Regions from separate parts of the Bradyrhizobium sp. CCGB20 genome, predicted to be linked through region 1. Evidence: predicted binding sites of a transcription regulator. Region 1 holds the regulator's gene; the other holds the start of a gene.

Region 1 (7,898 bases):
GTCGAGCAAGGACAGTTTTCTCCTGAAGGAGTGGCTCGCCGCCGACGCCGATCCGCGCGACGCCGGTAGTGCCTCACTGGCCGCTGGCGTGTCGTGCGACGAGGCCGGCTGCGTGACGCCGCTCGCCGACGGGCGCCTCGTCGCGCTGTCCTCGCGCATCGACGCGCTGGCCGATGATTGCAGCCGCGCCGCGCTGGTGGTGACTGCGCGGCCCGCACCGCCGGATTGCGCGGCGATGGTTGTCGACCGTCAGCGCCTCGCAAGGCAGGGCGCGCTGGCACTGACCCGAAGCGGCGACGGCTTTGCGGTTCAGGCGGCGAGGGCGAGGGGGACGGACCGCCCGTGGTCGCCGGCTGCCGCCGGCGAGGGCGATTTCGACGGAAGCCTTGCGCCGAAGACGGCCGTGCCCCGCGGCCGGGACGCGACGCCATCGGAGGCCGACTTGCAGGCCGAGGATTGAGCGGACGGGTTACAGATACCAGGCCAGCACGGCGTCGAGCCTGGCGTTGCCGATAACCGGCAGGACGACCATCCGGCTCAGTCCAGAGGCGCGGGCCTGCAGGGCCGCGACCGAGACATCATGCGCAAGATCGTCGTTGAGCGCGGGCATGCCGGTGGTCCAGGCCCCGCCGATGCTGCCTTCGCCTCTGGCAATGGATTTCGTCGCATAGAGGGCTGCGAGGTCGGTCTGCGCGCTGCAGTCGCCGGCGCGGAAGACCAGCGCCGAACGGGCCTCGTCCGGGACCCAGATCTCGAAGCGTCGCGCAATCGGGGTTGCCTGCGCGGAGAGAAACGCCAGAACCCACGTCTGGTCGGTGCCGGTCCGGTAAGGAATGCCGACGCCGAGATTGATCCCGACCTTGGCGGCGTCCTCCCAGCGCAGAAAACTCCTGGCGTCGTGCAGGTCCTTGATGATCAGCGGCAGGCCGGCCTTCCAGGTGCGGCCGGGCAGGCCGAAGCCACGCGGAAATCTGGTGTGGCGGGAGTTGAATTCGAACATGTCGGCGGTGCCGTAATAGCCGTCGACGAGTCCCATCTCGTGGGAGATTTCGGCATCGTTGTGCCAGAGCTCGATCGCGCCGACATGTACCTCGTCGTCGCCGCAGAACAGCACCATGACGGCTTGCAGGAATTCGCCGGAAAACACCGGGACCGCCACGCCACAGGTGAGCCCGGCCGCGATGGCCTGATCGGTCCTCTTGAAATAGGAGTTGGCGAATTTGGTGAGGATCACGGGGTGGCCGCTGGCCCAGGCCTTGCCCGGAAGCCCCTCATCATATCCGAAGTGCAGACCTTCGCTCACGGCCCTGAACGCGGACAGGCCTTCGCCGTAGAGGCCGCCGCCGAATTCCAGCCGCATGCGCGTGCGGTCGGGCACCCAGAGTTCAACGACGCGAATGAAGGTCTTCATCGAACGTGTCCGCCGTCTCAAGCCGCACCAAGCATCGGCCATTTGGCTGCGGAACGGACGTTCAAAATTCAGGCAGGACAGCGCAAACTTCGTGCGGTGGGGAGGCGGAGCGGCTTGGTCCGTCCAATGGAGCTTCGCGGAATGCAAGCGATACCATCTCGCCGGCCTCGGCCGGCGATGGCAATTTCAATCCTGGCCCGACCCGCCGGCCGGGATGGCTGTGTCAGCCGATCGGCAGGCGGGTGATGGTCGGCCGGCTTTCGGCGGTGATCTGCGGCTTGTGCTCACGCTCGCCGACCGGCTGGGTCACCGGCAGTTGCAGCACTGTCGCGCGCTGGCCTTCGACAAGCTGCGTCACCAACACGTATTTGCCGTCGGGGAATTCGATCGCATCATGATGGCGATCGGGAATGTGCGGATCGATCTTGCCGAACTTGCCGACGCGCGAGTTCACGGTCCGCGTCCAGATCCAGCGATTGTCGTAGCGGACGTTGTCGGCGAAGGCGAGCTCCGTTCCCGGCAGCAGGCAGACCGCGACGGTCGGATCGGCCGCGGAGGCAAAACCGCGCGTCGAGGTGCCGCGGAAGGTTGTCGTGACGACCGTCTCGCCGACTTCAGCAGGACGCGACGCGACGGCATGCAGGCTGTAGTCACACATCGGGTGCTCCTCTTGCAGGGATAGCGACCCGCGTCTCTTCTCGAGGCGCAGGCCTCTATCAGAGTGGAAGCATGTTAGCGTCTGCCCGCTTGTAGGCAAATCTGCGGCTCGCCGCCGCAGGCCGCGATCACATTATCTTTTCCGGCTCCATGAGGAACAAAGCCTGCTCCCGCGCATTCCGGACGTGTGTGTCAGCGCCCTGCCGGCGCCGACCAGCCGGAATACGGCCAGTCCGGCCGCGACGATTGCGCGACGGCGTTGGGGGCATTCCGGACTTGCTTACCCGCAGCGGCGTCCTTGCGGACATGGTGTTGCGATTGCGCGGCGAAGGCCTGCGACGCTGATGCTGCGATCAGCGCCGCGGCGACTGTGCCCAGAATGATCTTGCGCATGACTTCTCCTCGAACCCAGAGGGCGCGAAGCAATGCTGCTTCGTGCGACGTGCCGAGGATGTAGCGCCGGAGGAGGGGCCGGATAATCTGCGCGAAACCAGAAAGACTATCCAGCGGAAGCGGACAATCGTCCGCTCCAATGCCGGATCGGCGATGCCGATCGAAAAGTGCGCGAGAGGCGCCAAATCACCGATAGCAGGACGTCCGGTCTCAGTACTTCCGGTACAGCCCGATCAGCTTACCCTGGATCTTCACCCGGTTGGGCGGCAGGATGCGGACCTCATAGGCTGCATTGGCGGGCTCGAGCGCGATCGAGGCGCCGCGGCGGCGGAAGCGCTTCAGGGTTGCTTCCTCGTCGTCGATCAGCGCCACCACGATGTCGCCGGTATCGGCGCTCTCGTTGCGCTGGATCAGCGCCATGTCGCCGTCGAGAATGCCGGCCTCGACCATCGAATCGCCGCGCACTTCGAGCGCGTAATGCTCGCCCGAGCCGAGCATGTCGGGCGGTACGCTGATGGTGTGGCTGCGGGTCTGCAGGGCCTCGATCGGCGTGCCGGCCGCGATGCGGCCCATCACGGGCACCGCAACGGGGCGCTCGCCGTCGTCCGCCGGCGGGCTGGACGTCGTGCGCACCTTGCCCAGATTGCCTTCGATGACGCTCGGCGTGAAGCCGCGGCGGCTGCCGGCGGCGGCCTGAAGCTCGGGCAGCTTGATCACCTCGATGGCGCGGGCGCGGTTGGGCAGGCGCCGGATGAAGCCGCGCTCCTCGAGCGCGGTGATCAGGCGGTGGATACCCGACTTCGAGCGCAGGTCGAGCGCGTCCTTCATCTCGTCGAAGGAGGGCGGCACGCCGCTTTCCTTCAGTCGCTCGCTGATGAACCGCAGGAGCTCGTATTGTTTGCGCGTTAACATCTCGACCAAAATCCCCCGGTTGATGTCGTTCGATTCCGAGACGCTGAATTCAGCGATAAGTCGCTGCATGCTCGAAACAAATCATGAACGGACACTATATGTTCGATACATGTTCCGCAACTGCTTAATTTACCGTGAACGCCACAAACTTCGCGGAACGCACGCGAACGAAGCGCTCAGACGGGCAGCCGCAGCACCTCGCAAGGCGTGCCGGCTTCGGCCTTCGGCGCGAACGGCGGGCGCACGAGAAGTGCCTGTGCCGCAGCGAGATTCGCAAGCAGCGAGGAATCCTGATGGTTGACGGGAACGGCCGTGAGCGTGCCGTCGTCGCGCAGCTCCAGGCGCGCGCGCAGATAATCCTCGCGCTGGTCGTTGGCGCCGACGTCGCGGCCGAGCACCGCGCGTTCGCGGCGATGATGAATCGCCGAACGGCCCGCGAGCGCGCGAATCAGCGGCACCATGAACAGGAATCCGCAAACGTAGGATGACACGGGATTGCCGGGCAGGCCGATCACACGCATCGCGCCGAGCCGCCCGTTCATCATCGGTTTGCCCGGCCGCATCGCGATCTTCCAGAACGCCATCGAGATGCCTTCGTCCCGCAGCGCCTGCTGGACCAGATCGTGGTCGCCGACCGAGGCGCCGCCGGTCGTGATCAGGATGTCGGCGCCGCTCGCGCGCGCGCGGCGGATGCCGGCCGTGGTGGCCGCCAGCGTGTCGGCGGCGATACCGAGGTCGGTGGTGTCGGCGCCCTCGCTGCGGGCGAGCGCGTGCAGGGCATAGCCGTTGGAATAGACGATCTGGCCGTGGCCGGGCGTCGTGCCGGGCATCACCAGCTCGTCACCGGTGGCGAGGATCGCGACCTTCGGGCGGCGGCGGACGGGCAGTCGAGGGTGATTCATCCCGGCAGCGAGTGCCAGATCGCGCTCGGTCAGCCGGGTGCCCTCGCGCAGCAGCACGTCGCCCTCGCGAAAATCGACGCCAGCGGGGCGGATGTGCCGCCCGGTAACGGCCGCTTCCGTGATCGTGATGCGCTTGCCATCCGCAACCGTGTCCTCCTGAATCACGACCGCGTCCGCGCCATCGGGAACGACGCCGCCGGTGAAGATCCGCACCGCTTCGCCGGCGCCCACCGTTCCCGCAAACGGCCGGCCCGCCGCGACCTCGCCGATCACGGTGAGCGCGGCATCGATCTTCGCCGCATCGGCCGCCCGCACTGCATAGCCGTCCATTGCCGACATGGCCTGGGGTGGCTGCGTGCGCCGCGCCGCGACGTCGCGGGCGAGCACGCGGTGGAAGGCTGCGTCGAGCGCGATCATCTCTTCAGGCAGCGGCTCTGCACCCGCCAGCACCGCGGCAAGCGCGTCGGAAACCGGCATCAGGGCCACGGGTGAAAACTCCAGCTGTGCCCGTTCGGGCAAATCGGCGGCGAGAGTCTTAGCCGAGCGCGCGCGCGGAGGCAAAGCAGCGGCCGCACAGGATGATTTATCCTGCGTCATCCGCTCTGCAGCGATGGGCAGACGTCAAGTCCGCCGCGGCATGATCCGGAAGGCAAGACAGACCGGTATGAGGATGGCCATGGCGAGGACGAGAATGACGAGAGCCACGGCCAGCATCGGTCAGGTCCCCGGCTGCTTGTACGGACTGACATCCGGCGCCGCGGAGCCCTGATCCTTGTCAGGCAACGGGTCGGCCTGGGATTTCAGGTCGGCGGCCTTGCTGATCAGCTTGGCGGAAAGCTCAGAATCCGATGTGGTCCTGGCGAATTTCATCAGCAGAGAGGCCTGCTTGGTGAGGTAGGTTTTGCCCAACACGACGATAAGTCCGATGTAGAATTCCCAACGGAGTCATGAGTCCTGAGGCAGGCGTTCGTTCCGGGAACTCTGTATAAAAATATACAAAGGGCTTCGGTTCCTCTCCCCGGGCAAAATAGGCTCCGGATACGCCTGGTTCGCGGCGTGTAGCCGCCGGCCCGGGATCAAATTCCGAGCGCCTTGAGGGCGTTCCCGACGTCGCGGGGCGTGGTCACGTGCACCGTGGTCAGCCCGCTGGACCGCGCTCCCTCGATGTTCTCGGCAAGATCGTCGAAGAACACGATACGGTTCGCCGGCACGCCGATCGCGGCCACGACATGGTCGAAAGCCTCCACATCCGGTTTGCGCAGGCCGATGCTGGACGACAGGTACAGCTCGCGGAAATGTCCGAGCAGGCCGGCATATTCCTTCGAGAAATGGTCGACATGCGGCCGGTTGGTGTTGGAGAAGGCGTAGACCGGCATCTGCTTTGCCGCGCGCGGCAGCAACTCGGCGATGTCGGGCATCTCGCCGGCGAAGATCGCGTTCCACCCCTCCAGGAATTGTGCGTCCGAAATGCCGATCCCGAGCGAGACGCGCAGCGAGTCAAAATAGGCCTCGTCGCTGATCTTGCCGACCTCGTGCAGCCGGTAGGCTTCGCTGTCCCGCACATAGCGCGCGACGATGGCCTCGGGCTTGCAGCCGGCATGTCCCGCCCAGCAGGCGATCGCCTTGGAGAAATCGATGTCGAGCACCACGCGCCCGAGATCGAACAAGAGCGCATCCGCGCTGCCGGGGGAGAGCGAGCTCATTGCATCCTTTCGCTCAGTATCGATACGGGTCGTGGTCGAACAGCGGGAACGCGCTGAAGACGCTCGGCGCATTGGTCGCGGTCGCCTGATGCAGGCAGGACTTGTTGACCTCGGCGAAGGAGGTCGCGCCCAGAAGGCCGAGGCAGCGCAGCACCTCGTCCTCCAGGAGCTCCAGCATCCGCGTCACGCCGGCTTCGCCGGCCGCCGCCAGCGCCCAGCATTGCAGCCGGCCGATGCCGACCATGTCTGCGCCCGCCGCGATCGCCTTGACGATGTCGGTGCCGCGGCAGAAGCCGCCATCGACCATGATCTTGGCGCGGCCCTTCACGGCGTCGACGATCTCGGGCAGCACGTGCATGGCGCCGCGGCCGTGGTCGAGCTGGCGGCCGCCATGGTTGGAGACGTAGATCCACTCGACGCCGTGATCGACCGCGATCTGGGCGTCCTCGGCGGTGGCGATGCCCTTCAGGATGAGCGGGATCTTGAACTTGTCCTTGACCATCTTCACGGTCCGCCACTCCAGGCCCTTCTGGTAGTCGCCGCCGGTGGCGCGCAGGCGGCTCTCGCGAACATAGCGCTTGGCAATGTCACGTTCGCGACGGCTGTAATGGGCGGTGTCGACGGTCAGGCAGAAGGCGGCGTAGGCGTTCTTCTCGCTCCTCGCGACGACATCGGCGACGAAGTCGTCGTCACCGCGCACATAAAGTTGATAGAGCCGCAGCGCATCAGGGGCGGCCTTGGCGGTCTTCTCCAGGCCGGGCTCGGACACCGAGCTCAGCATGTGCGCCGCACCGAAAGTGCCGCACGCGCGCGCGACGCTCGCCGCACCATCCGGATCGAAGATCTCCAGTGCACCGACAGGGGCCAGCACCACCGGTAGCCGCATCCTGCGCCCGAACAGCTCGACCGAGCCGTCGACCTCGCGGACGTCGCGCAGCACGCGCGGCCGGAAGGCGATCTCGTCCAGCGCCATGCGGTTGCGGCGCATCGTGGTCTCGGTCTCGGCGGCGCCAACGATATAATCCCAGGCGTTCTGGTTCAGGTTGATGCGCGCCTTCCGGATGAATTCGTGCAGGTTCTGGAACGGCTCGTTGCTGGCGCCGAGTTCGACGTTCCTTTCCGGCCGGATGCGGGGCGCGTCATTCATTGTTGTCCTCCCGAGAATTTGAAGTCTTGTTGTCATCGCCTATCGCGTCCGGCCCTCCAAAACCATCCTAAAATCGCATAGCTGCGAGGCGTGGGCGGGCCGGCCGATTCCCGCCTTGCGCGAAACGGTTTCGGAACGTTGCCAAAAGTTTAGGCCAGAGCGAAGGGATTTTTACAGTGTACCGGCCAGCGCGGCGTCCCGGCCTTGAAGAAACCCGAATGGTATTGTGAACAGCGGGCTGGATCGCCATTTGCATGGCGCTTCCCAAGCCCAAAGCAAAGCTCCGAGCAAGAAGGCCAGCCTATCCATGCGGAAAAACCTGCTGTTCCCCCTGGGCGCGCTCACGGGAGCGTGTCTGACCCTTCTGGTAGCGAGCCCGCACGGCGGAGTATGGGCGGCACGGGCGGCGGCGCGCGCGGATGATGCCTATTCCCGGCTCAATTTGTTCGGCGAAGTGTTCGAGCGGGTGAAGGCGAGCTATGTCGAGAAGCCCGACAATTCCAAGCTGATCGAGGGCGCGATCACCGGCATGGTGACCTCGCTCGATCCGCATTCACGCTACATGAACGACAAGGCCTGGACCGAGATGCAGGAGACCACCTCCGGCGAGTTCGGCGGGCTCGGCATCGAGGTCACGATGGAGGAGGGCCTGGTGAAGGTCGTCTCGCCGATCGACGACACGCCGGCGTCCAAGGCCGGCATCATGTCCGGCGACCTCATCAGCAAGATCGACGGCGATGCCGTGCAGGGCATGACGCTGGAGCAGGCCGTCA
Region 2 (7,898 bases), 2.8 Mb from region 1:
GTTGAGATGCACGACGAAGCCGACCGCGACGCGGTTGTCGTCGTAGTGATAGAGAAACGAGCCGCCGCCGGTGGAGTTGTTGAGCGGCCAGCCGAACGAGTGCTGGATCAGGCCCTTCTTGTGCTTGGCCGGATCGATCTGCCAGACTTCCTTCAGGCCGATGCCGAACTTCGGCGGTTCGCTCTTGGCGTCGAGCTGATACTTCGCGATCAGCTGCTTCGTCAGCGAGCCGCGCGCGCCTTCGGCGAACAGCGTGTACTTGCCGAGCAGCTCCATGCCGCGGGTGTAGGAGTCCTTGTGCGTGCCATCCCGGGCGATCCCCATGTCGCCGGTCGCGATACCCCGCACCGCGCCCTTGTCGTCATAGAGCACTTCGGCTGCGGCAAAACCCGGATAGATCTCGACACCGAGCGCTTCCGCCTTCGGCGCGAGCCAGCGGCAGACATTGCCGAGCGAGCCGATGTAGCAGTGATGATTATTCATCAGCGGCGGCATCGCGAAGCCCGGTAGCTTGATGCGGTTGTCGCCGAACATCCAGTAGAAGTGGTCGTCCTTGACCTGGGTCTTCAGCGGACAGTCGGCATCCTCGCGCCAGTCCGGGATCAGCTTGTCGAGCGAGATCGGATCGATCACCGCACCGGAGAGAATGTGCGCGCCGACCTCGGAACCCTTCTCCACCACGACGACGTTGAGATCGGCGTTGAGCTGCTTCAGCCGGATCGCCGCGGCGAGGCCCGAGGGGCCTGCGCCGACGATGACGACGTCGAATTCCATGGATTCGCGCGGAGGCAGTTCTTCGGTGCTCATCTGATCTCAGCCCTTGAGACGTTCTAAGGTCGTTTGCGCCCCCTTGTTTCCGATTTTTCCGGGCAGGACAACCACGGAAATGCGTTTCGCTGGGATGCAAGGCACCTTAAGATGAACTAATAGTCTGACTTTCCAAAATGATACCCGAACCCGCACCCACCGTCCGAGAGCTTCTCGCCTTCTATCTGGAGGCCGGGGTCGATTGCGCGCTCGCGGAGGAACCGATCGACCGCCTGGCGGAATTGGACGCTCCACCGCCGGCCCCGCGCGCGGCCCCTGCGGTCGAGGCGCCGCGGCCGGTCGCCGCGCCGGCGGTGATGCGTGGCGAGGCCGCACCCGCGCCCGACGTCGCCATCGCCTCCGCACGCGAGGCCGCACGCACCGCGCCGACGCTCGAGGCGCTGCGCGAACTGATGCAGGGCTTCGAAGGCTGCGCACTGAAGCACACCGCGACGCGGCTGGTGTTCGCCGACGGCAATCCGCAGGCGCGCATCATGTTCGTCGGCGAGGCGCCGGGCCGCGACGAGGACATCGAAGGGCTGCCCTTCGTCGGGCGCAGCGGCAAGCTGCTCGATCTGATGATAGGAGCCATCGGCCTCAACCGCACCACCGCCTACATCGCCAACGTGATTCCCTGGCGGCCGCCGGGCAACCGGACGCCGACGCCGCAGGAGACCCAGGTGTGCCTGCCGTTCATCCAGCGCCAGATCGAGCTGGTGAATCCCGACGTGCTGGTGACGCTCGGCAATCCCTCGACGCAGACGCTGCTGTCGACGCGCGAAGGCATCATGCGCACCCGCGGGCGCTGGTTCGAGTACGAGACCGGCCAGCGCACTATCCGCGCGCTACCGACGTTCCATCCGGCCTATCTGTTGCGCTCGCCGTCGTACAAGCGGCTGGCCTGGCAGGATCTGCGGGCGATCGCGAAGGTGCTGGCGGGATAGCGAGCTGTCGTAGGGTGGGCAAAGGCGCGAAGCGCCGTGCCCACCATCAAGCCTATCCCGCGTAGCGATAGAGGTGGTGGGCACGCTTCGCTTTGCCCACCCTGCGATGTCCGAATTCACGTTCCCTTTGGCCGCACGATCGCCCAGCCGATGCGCAGCAGCTGCTGGCGGCCGGTGACGAGCCATTCGAAGGCGCGCGGCACCTCCGGCACGATGCCGGGGAAGCGCGCGAGGATTTCGGGCGGCGGCGTGCCGGCGGTATCGGAGGCGCGCCAGACCACGACGCCGCCGGTCTCGGCGAATTTGGACTGGCTCATCCACGGGGTGCGCGCGGGCTGGGCATCGATGAAGAGATGCGGTCGGCCGGAATGCAACGTGATCAGGCTCGCAAGCTGGGTCTCGCCGGCGACCGCGCGCAGGCGATGGTTGGTGCGGCGGGCAAAGCTCTCGTCGAAGAAGTCCGAAATCGCGCGCGCCGGCATCGAGGTCGCGATCTCATTGGCGCCGGTCCAGGGCAGGAACAGGACGGCAAGCACGACGCCGGCTGCGGGTGCCGCCACGGCGGCAGCCCACACCGTCCGCAGCATCCGCGCGCGGCGCATCGCGATGAGGTTGCCCGCCGTCACGACGACGGCAAGGCCCGACATCACCAGCACGACGCCGGCGCCGCCCACGACGGCATCGAGCCCGAGCACGCCGGAGATCAGCACCGCGCCGAGCGCAGGCGCCAGCGCGAAGAAATAGACAAAATTGCGCGCCAGCGGCGCGACCGGCGGGCGGTAGATGATTGGCGCTTCCTCGCCCTTGGCGACGAAAATGCCGGTGTTGAGGAAGGTCAGCGCCGGGATCGCCGCGGCCCCGAGCACGAGCCCGCCAAGCAGCCAGGCCGCGTGCAGCGCGCGAGCGTTCAACTCGGCGACTTGCGGCAACGTCGGCAGGACCAGCGTCTCGGCGCGCATCAGCCAGACCGCGTAGGGCAGCGCCAGCACCGCGACGACGATCAGCGCGAACAGCGGATCGAGCGCGCGCAATGTGCGGCGGCCGCCGGCGGTCGAGATCGCGAAGACAACGAGCAGCAGCAGGAGGAAGATCGCCGCGGGCGTCGTCAGCAGCAACAGGCCGGCCTCGATCGACCAGGCGAACCAAGCGTTGCCGCGGCGCTGGCCGATGATCTGCCAGGAGTGCAGCAGCAGCAGCGCCCAGAGCGGCCGCGCCAGCACCAGCGGGCCGAAGTCGAGCGCGGGCGAGGAGAAGGCCAGCACCGTCATGGTCAGCAGCACGGCCAGCACCGCCTGCTGTGAGCCGACCACGGCGCGGGAGAGATGATAAAGCGCGACGAAGGTCGCGATCTCGCAGAGCTGGGCGAGGACATAGACGCCGAACACGTGGCCGCCGGCGGCGCGGTAGGCGATGTCGGCCAGCCAGATCGGCAAGGGCGGGCCGAGATCAGTGCCGACCTGGTATTCGCGACCGAACGCAAGCAGCGTCGCCAGCGTGCCGGGCGGGCTGCGATAAAACACCAGCGCCACGAACAGCCACATCGCGGCCTGGAGCAGCACGGCGATCCACACGATCAGCCGCGGCCGGGCGCGAATGAGCTCGATGACCAGGGAGGTAAACCGCATGCAACGTCCGAAAGATGCAGCCAACCCGTTCAGCCGGCCCTATTCGCTCACATCTGTTTTGATAAAGGGCGTCACGCGTTGTGGCAACGACAGTCTGCCCTAGAGGTTCGCGGAAGCATCGATTTCGACGGCCGCTTCCACCTGCACTTCCATCTCGGTCACCGCAAACAAGTCCCGCACCGGCTCGACCGTCCAGGGCATGTGCTTGGCGCGGGCGGCGGCGACGGGGGCGAAGAAGCTGCGGTGGTGAACGGTGGGACCGAGGCGGTCGAGCGCGTCGAGGTGCTCGGGAACGGCGTAGCCCTTGTGCTGCTCGAAGCCATAGCCGGGGCAGTCCTGCGCCAGCGCGCACATCAGGCGGTCCCGCGTCACCTTGGCGATGATCGAGGCCGCGGCGATCGACAGGACGATGCCGTCGCCGCCGATCACGGCCTCGCAGTCGCAGGCGGTGTCGAGCCGATCGCGGCCGTCGACGAACACGTGGCGCGGCGAATCGGGCAGTGCCACCACGGCGCGCTTCAGCGCCCACAGCGAGGCACGCAGGATGTTGTCGCGGTCGATCCGGGAGCGCGAGGCGACGGCGACCGAGACCTGCGCGGTGGCGCAGATCTTGTCGAACAGCCTTTCCCGCTCCTCGGCCGTCAGGCGCTTGGAATCGTCGATGCCGCGCGGAATGCGGTCCGGATCGAGAATCACCGCGGCGGCCACCACGGGTCCGGCGAGCGGCCCGCGGCCGGCCTCGTCGCAGCCAGCGACCGGCCAGACCCCGCGCTTGATCAGCGCGCGCTCGCGGCGAAAGCTCGGCGGCGCAATCGCGATGATACCTTTCCTGCCGGCCGGGGCCTTGATGGCGGGAGGCTTGACGGCGGAAGGCTTGGCCGCCTTCGCGGGCGCTGCCTTCCTTGCGGCGTCCTTCTTTGGCGCGTCTTTGGCCGGCTTCTTGGCGGACTTGTCCCGAATCATGGCCGGGATCGTGCGCAAGCAGCCCGGCCGGCGCAACCGGGAACCCCTCGCAATTCCCGTTATTCAGACGAGCCCTACTCGGCCAGATGCACCCGCCGGTCCTCACCGACCTCGATGCCCGGCGCGACCACGACCTCCCAGGGATGGCCGTCGGGATCGGCGAAATAGCCGGAATAGCCGCCGTAATCGGTCTCATGCGCCGCTTTCAGCAGCTTCGCGCCCTTGCCGAGCGCGAAGGCCAGCACCGCATCGACCTCCTCACGTGTCAGGCAGTTCCATGCGAGCGTCATGCCGCGGAAGGTCGCAGGCCTCGGATCATCAGGCAGCTTGGCGTCTGCCGCGAGCTTGTCCCAGTGAAACAGGGCAAGCACCGGACCACCGGTATCATAGAAGGCGACGGCCTCGCCGGTCGCCTTCAGCCGGCGCGAGAAACCCAGCGCGTCATAAAAGGCGATGCTGGCGCGAATGTCGCTCACGCCGAGGGTGATGACGGTGAGCCGCGGCACCGGCACGGTGAGTTCCTTGCTCATGCAACGCCTCTTCCACTTCCCGATCAGAACAGGCTGAGCTGATCGCCGTTCCGCTTCGGCCTTGCAAAGTGATCCGTCGTCAGCTTCGAGCGCCGCTTGTTCAGACCGAGCCTGTCGCAGGCGATCTCGAAGCGGCGGCCGATGGTCCAGGCCATCGGTCCCGTGCCCTTCATCCGCTCGCCCCATTTCGCATCGTAGTCGCGGCCGCCGCGCATGTCGCGGATCAGGGTGAAGACGTGGCGGTAGCGGTCCGGATAATTCGCCATCAGCCATTCGCGGAAGAGATCGCGCACCTCCAGCGGCAGCCGCAGCAGCACGTAGGAGGCTTCCTTGACGCCGGCATGGGCGGCGGCGTCGAGAATGCGCTCGATCTCGGAATCGTTCAGCGCAGGAATGACAGGCGCGACCATCACGGTGGTCGGAATGCCGGCCTCCGAAAGCTGCTTCAGCGCCTCCAGCCGCTTCGGCGGCGTCGAGGCCCGCGGCTCCATGGTGCGCGCGAGCTTCGGATCGAGCGAGGTGACCGAGATCGCGACCTTGGCGAGGTTGCGCTTGGCCATGCGCGCGAGAATGTCGATGTCGCGCACCACCAGCGCCGACTTGGTGACGATGCCGACGGGATGGCTGGCGCGCTCCAGCACTTCGAGAATGCCGCGCATGATTTTGCGCTCGCGCTCGATCGGCTGATAGGGATCGGTGTTGGTGCCGATCGCGATCATCCGGGGCTCGTAGCCTGGCGCGGCGAGCTCCTTCTCGAGCAGCGCCGGCGCCTCGGGCTTCACGAACAGCTTGGACTCGAAGTCGAGCCCCGGCGACAGGCCGAGATAGGCATGCGTCGGCCGCGCGAAGCAGTAGACGCAGCCGTGCTCGCAGCCGCGATAGGGATTGATCGAGCGATCGAAGCCGATGTCAGGGGATTCGTTGCGGGTGATCACCTTGCGGGAGGTGTCGACGCCGACACTGGTCTTGAACGGCGGCAGCTCCTCCAGGCTCTGCCAGCCATCGTCGAAGGCGACGCGCGCCTCGGCTTCAAAGCGGCCGCTGGCATTGGATTGAGCGCCCCGCCCTCGCCTGCGCGCGCGGTCGATGGCGACGCCAAGTTCTGGAAAATCGGCGGGAAAATCAGAGTCCGCACCCGCCGGCTCGGAGGGCGCCGTGACCGGCGGGTGCTTGAGAGCATGAGAGGATGCTGGACTCATGAAGCCAAGATAGCACGAGAAAGGAACAAATCAAGAACGCAAACAAAAAACGTGGGAACAACCCCATGCACAGTAGCCGCCCAAATTTCGGGCTCGGTCCTTTGACCTCACGCAACATGGCCGTCGCGGCAATCCGGTTCGATGCCGGACAGGGATCAATCGTCGCGGAACACAGTTGGTGACAATCGCTGGGGAAGGTCGGCATGAACATGACAAATCAACAAAAATCGCGTGCGGCGAGCAACGACCTCGATCTGCTCGATCGCTATTGGCGCGCCGCCAACTACCTCTCCGTCGGGCAAATCTATCTGCTCGACAATCCGCTGCTGCGCGAGCCCTTGCGGCCCGAGCACATCAAGCCGCGTTTGCTCGGACATTGGGGCACGACACCCGGTCTCAACTTCATCTACGCCCATCTCAACCGTGTCATCCGCGCGCTCGACGTCAGCGTGCTCTATATCTGCGGCCCCGGCCATGGCGGGCCGGGCATGGTGGCGAACACCTATCTCGAAGGCAGCTACAGCGAGATCTATCCCGACATCCCGCGCAACGCGGACGGATTGCGCAAGCTGTTCAGACAGTTCTCCTTCCCTGGCGGCATTCCGAGCCACGCGGCGCCGGAAACGCCGGGCTCGATCCACGAAGGCGGCGAGCTCGGCTACGCGCTGGTGCACGCTTATGGCGCCGCATTCGACAACCCCGACCTGGTCGTCGCCTGCGTCGTCGGCGACGGCGAGGCCGAGACCGGTCCGCTCGCGGCGTCCTGGCACTCCAACAAGTTCCTCAATCCCGCCCATGACGGGGCGGTGCTGCCGATTCTGCATCTCAACGGCTACAAGATCGCCAACCCGACCGTGCTCGGGCGGATGCGCGACGAGGAGATCCGCGATCTCTTCCGCGGGTTCGGCCACGAGCCGCTGTTCGTCGAGGGCGACGATCCCGGATTGATGCACCAAGCCATGGCGGACGCGCTCGACGTCGCGCTTGCCAGCATCCGCTCGATCCAGCAGCACGCTCGCGACGGGCGCAGGACGGTCGAACGGCCGCGCTGGCCGATGATCGTATTGCGCAGCCCGAAGGGGTGGACCGGCCCGAAAGAGGTCGACGGCAAGAAAGTCGAGGGCTTCTGGCGCGCACATCAGGTTCCCGTTGCGAGTTGCCGCGAAAACCCGGCGCATCTGAAGGTGCTCGAAGACTGGATGCGCAGCTACGAGCCGGACAAGCTGTTCGACAAGAACGGCGCGCTCATCCCCGAGCTACAGGCGCTGGCGCCCGACGGCATCCGCCGCATGGGCGCCAATCCGCACGCCAATGGCGGTCTGTTGAAGAAGGAGCTGAAGCTGCCGGACTTCCGCAGCTTCGCCGTGGAGGTGCCGCAGCCCGGCGGCGTGACCGCGGAAGCGACGCGCGAGCTCGGCAAATTCCTGCGCGACGTCATCCGTCTCAACGCGCAAGAGCGCAACTTCCGCATCATGGGTCCGGACGAGACCGCGTCGAACCGGCTCGACGCGGTGTTCGAGGCCACCGAACGCGTCTGGATGGAGCCGATCGAATCCTACGACGTGCACCTCGCACAGGACGGCCGCGTCATGGAGGTTTTGAGCGAGCATCTCTGCCAGGGCTGGCTCGAGGGCTACCTGCTCACCGGACGGCACGGCTTCTTCTCCTGCTACGAGGCCTTCATCCACATCGTGGATTCCATGTTCAACCAGCATGCCAAATGGCTGAAGGTCACGCGGCATCTGCCGTGGCGCCGCCCGATCGCTTCGCTCAACTATCTCTTGACCTCGCATGTCTGGCGGCAGGACCATAACGGCTTCAGCCATCAGG

The links. Region 1 encodes LexA, which represses DNA repair genes until DNA is damaged. Its sites were predicted from a motif close to TGTTCNNNNTGTGTTCNG; they were not measured.
Region 2: NLM15_RS10625 (PA0069 family radical SAM protein) is a predicted target of LexA. The motif match lies at 6,090-6,107, and genes of this name have one in related genera.

The regions. Positions count from the first base shown of each region.
Region 1 is NZ_JANADN010000001.1:5,152,201-5,160,098, reverse strand. It holds partial or broken gene NLM15_RS23850 (ComEC/Rec2 family competence protein) at 1-460, shown strand, start outside; gene NLM15_RS23845 (GAF domain-containing protein) at 470-1,411, opposite strand; gene NLM15_RS23840 (hypothetical protein) at 1,635-2,069, opposite strand; gene NLM15_RS23835 (hypothetical protein) at 2,261-2,461, opposite strand; gene lexA (transcriptional repressor LexA) at 2,672-3,373, opposite strand; gene glp (gephyrin-like molybdotransferase Glp) at 3,550-4,761, opposite strand; gene NLM15_RS23820 (hypothetical protein) at 4,993-5,187, opposite strand; gene NLM15_RS23815 (HAD family phosphatase) at 5,352-5,978, opposite strand; gene NLM15_RS23810 (alpha-hydroxy acid oxidase) at 5,992-7,125, opposite strand; gene NLM15_RS23805 (S41 family peptidase) at 7,433-7,898, shown strand, end outside.
Region 2 is NZ_JANADN010000001.1:2,330,511-2,338,408, reverse strand. It holds gene NLM15_RS10650 (electron transfer flavoprotein-ubiquinone oxidoreductase) at 1-807, opposite strand, end outside; gene NLM15_RS10645 (uracil-DNA glycosylase family protein) at 945-1,751, shown strand; gene NLM15_RS10640 (glycosyltransferase family 39 protein) at 1,868-3,376, opposite strand; gene NLM15_RS10635 (ribonuclease HII) at 3,476-4,339, opposite strand; gene NLM15_RS10630 (VOC family protein) at 4,414-4,869, opposite strand; gene NLM15_RS10625 (PA0069 family radical SAM protein) at 4,893-6,068, opposite strand; gene NLM15_RS10620 (phosphoketolase) at 6,278-7,898, shown strand, end outside.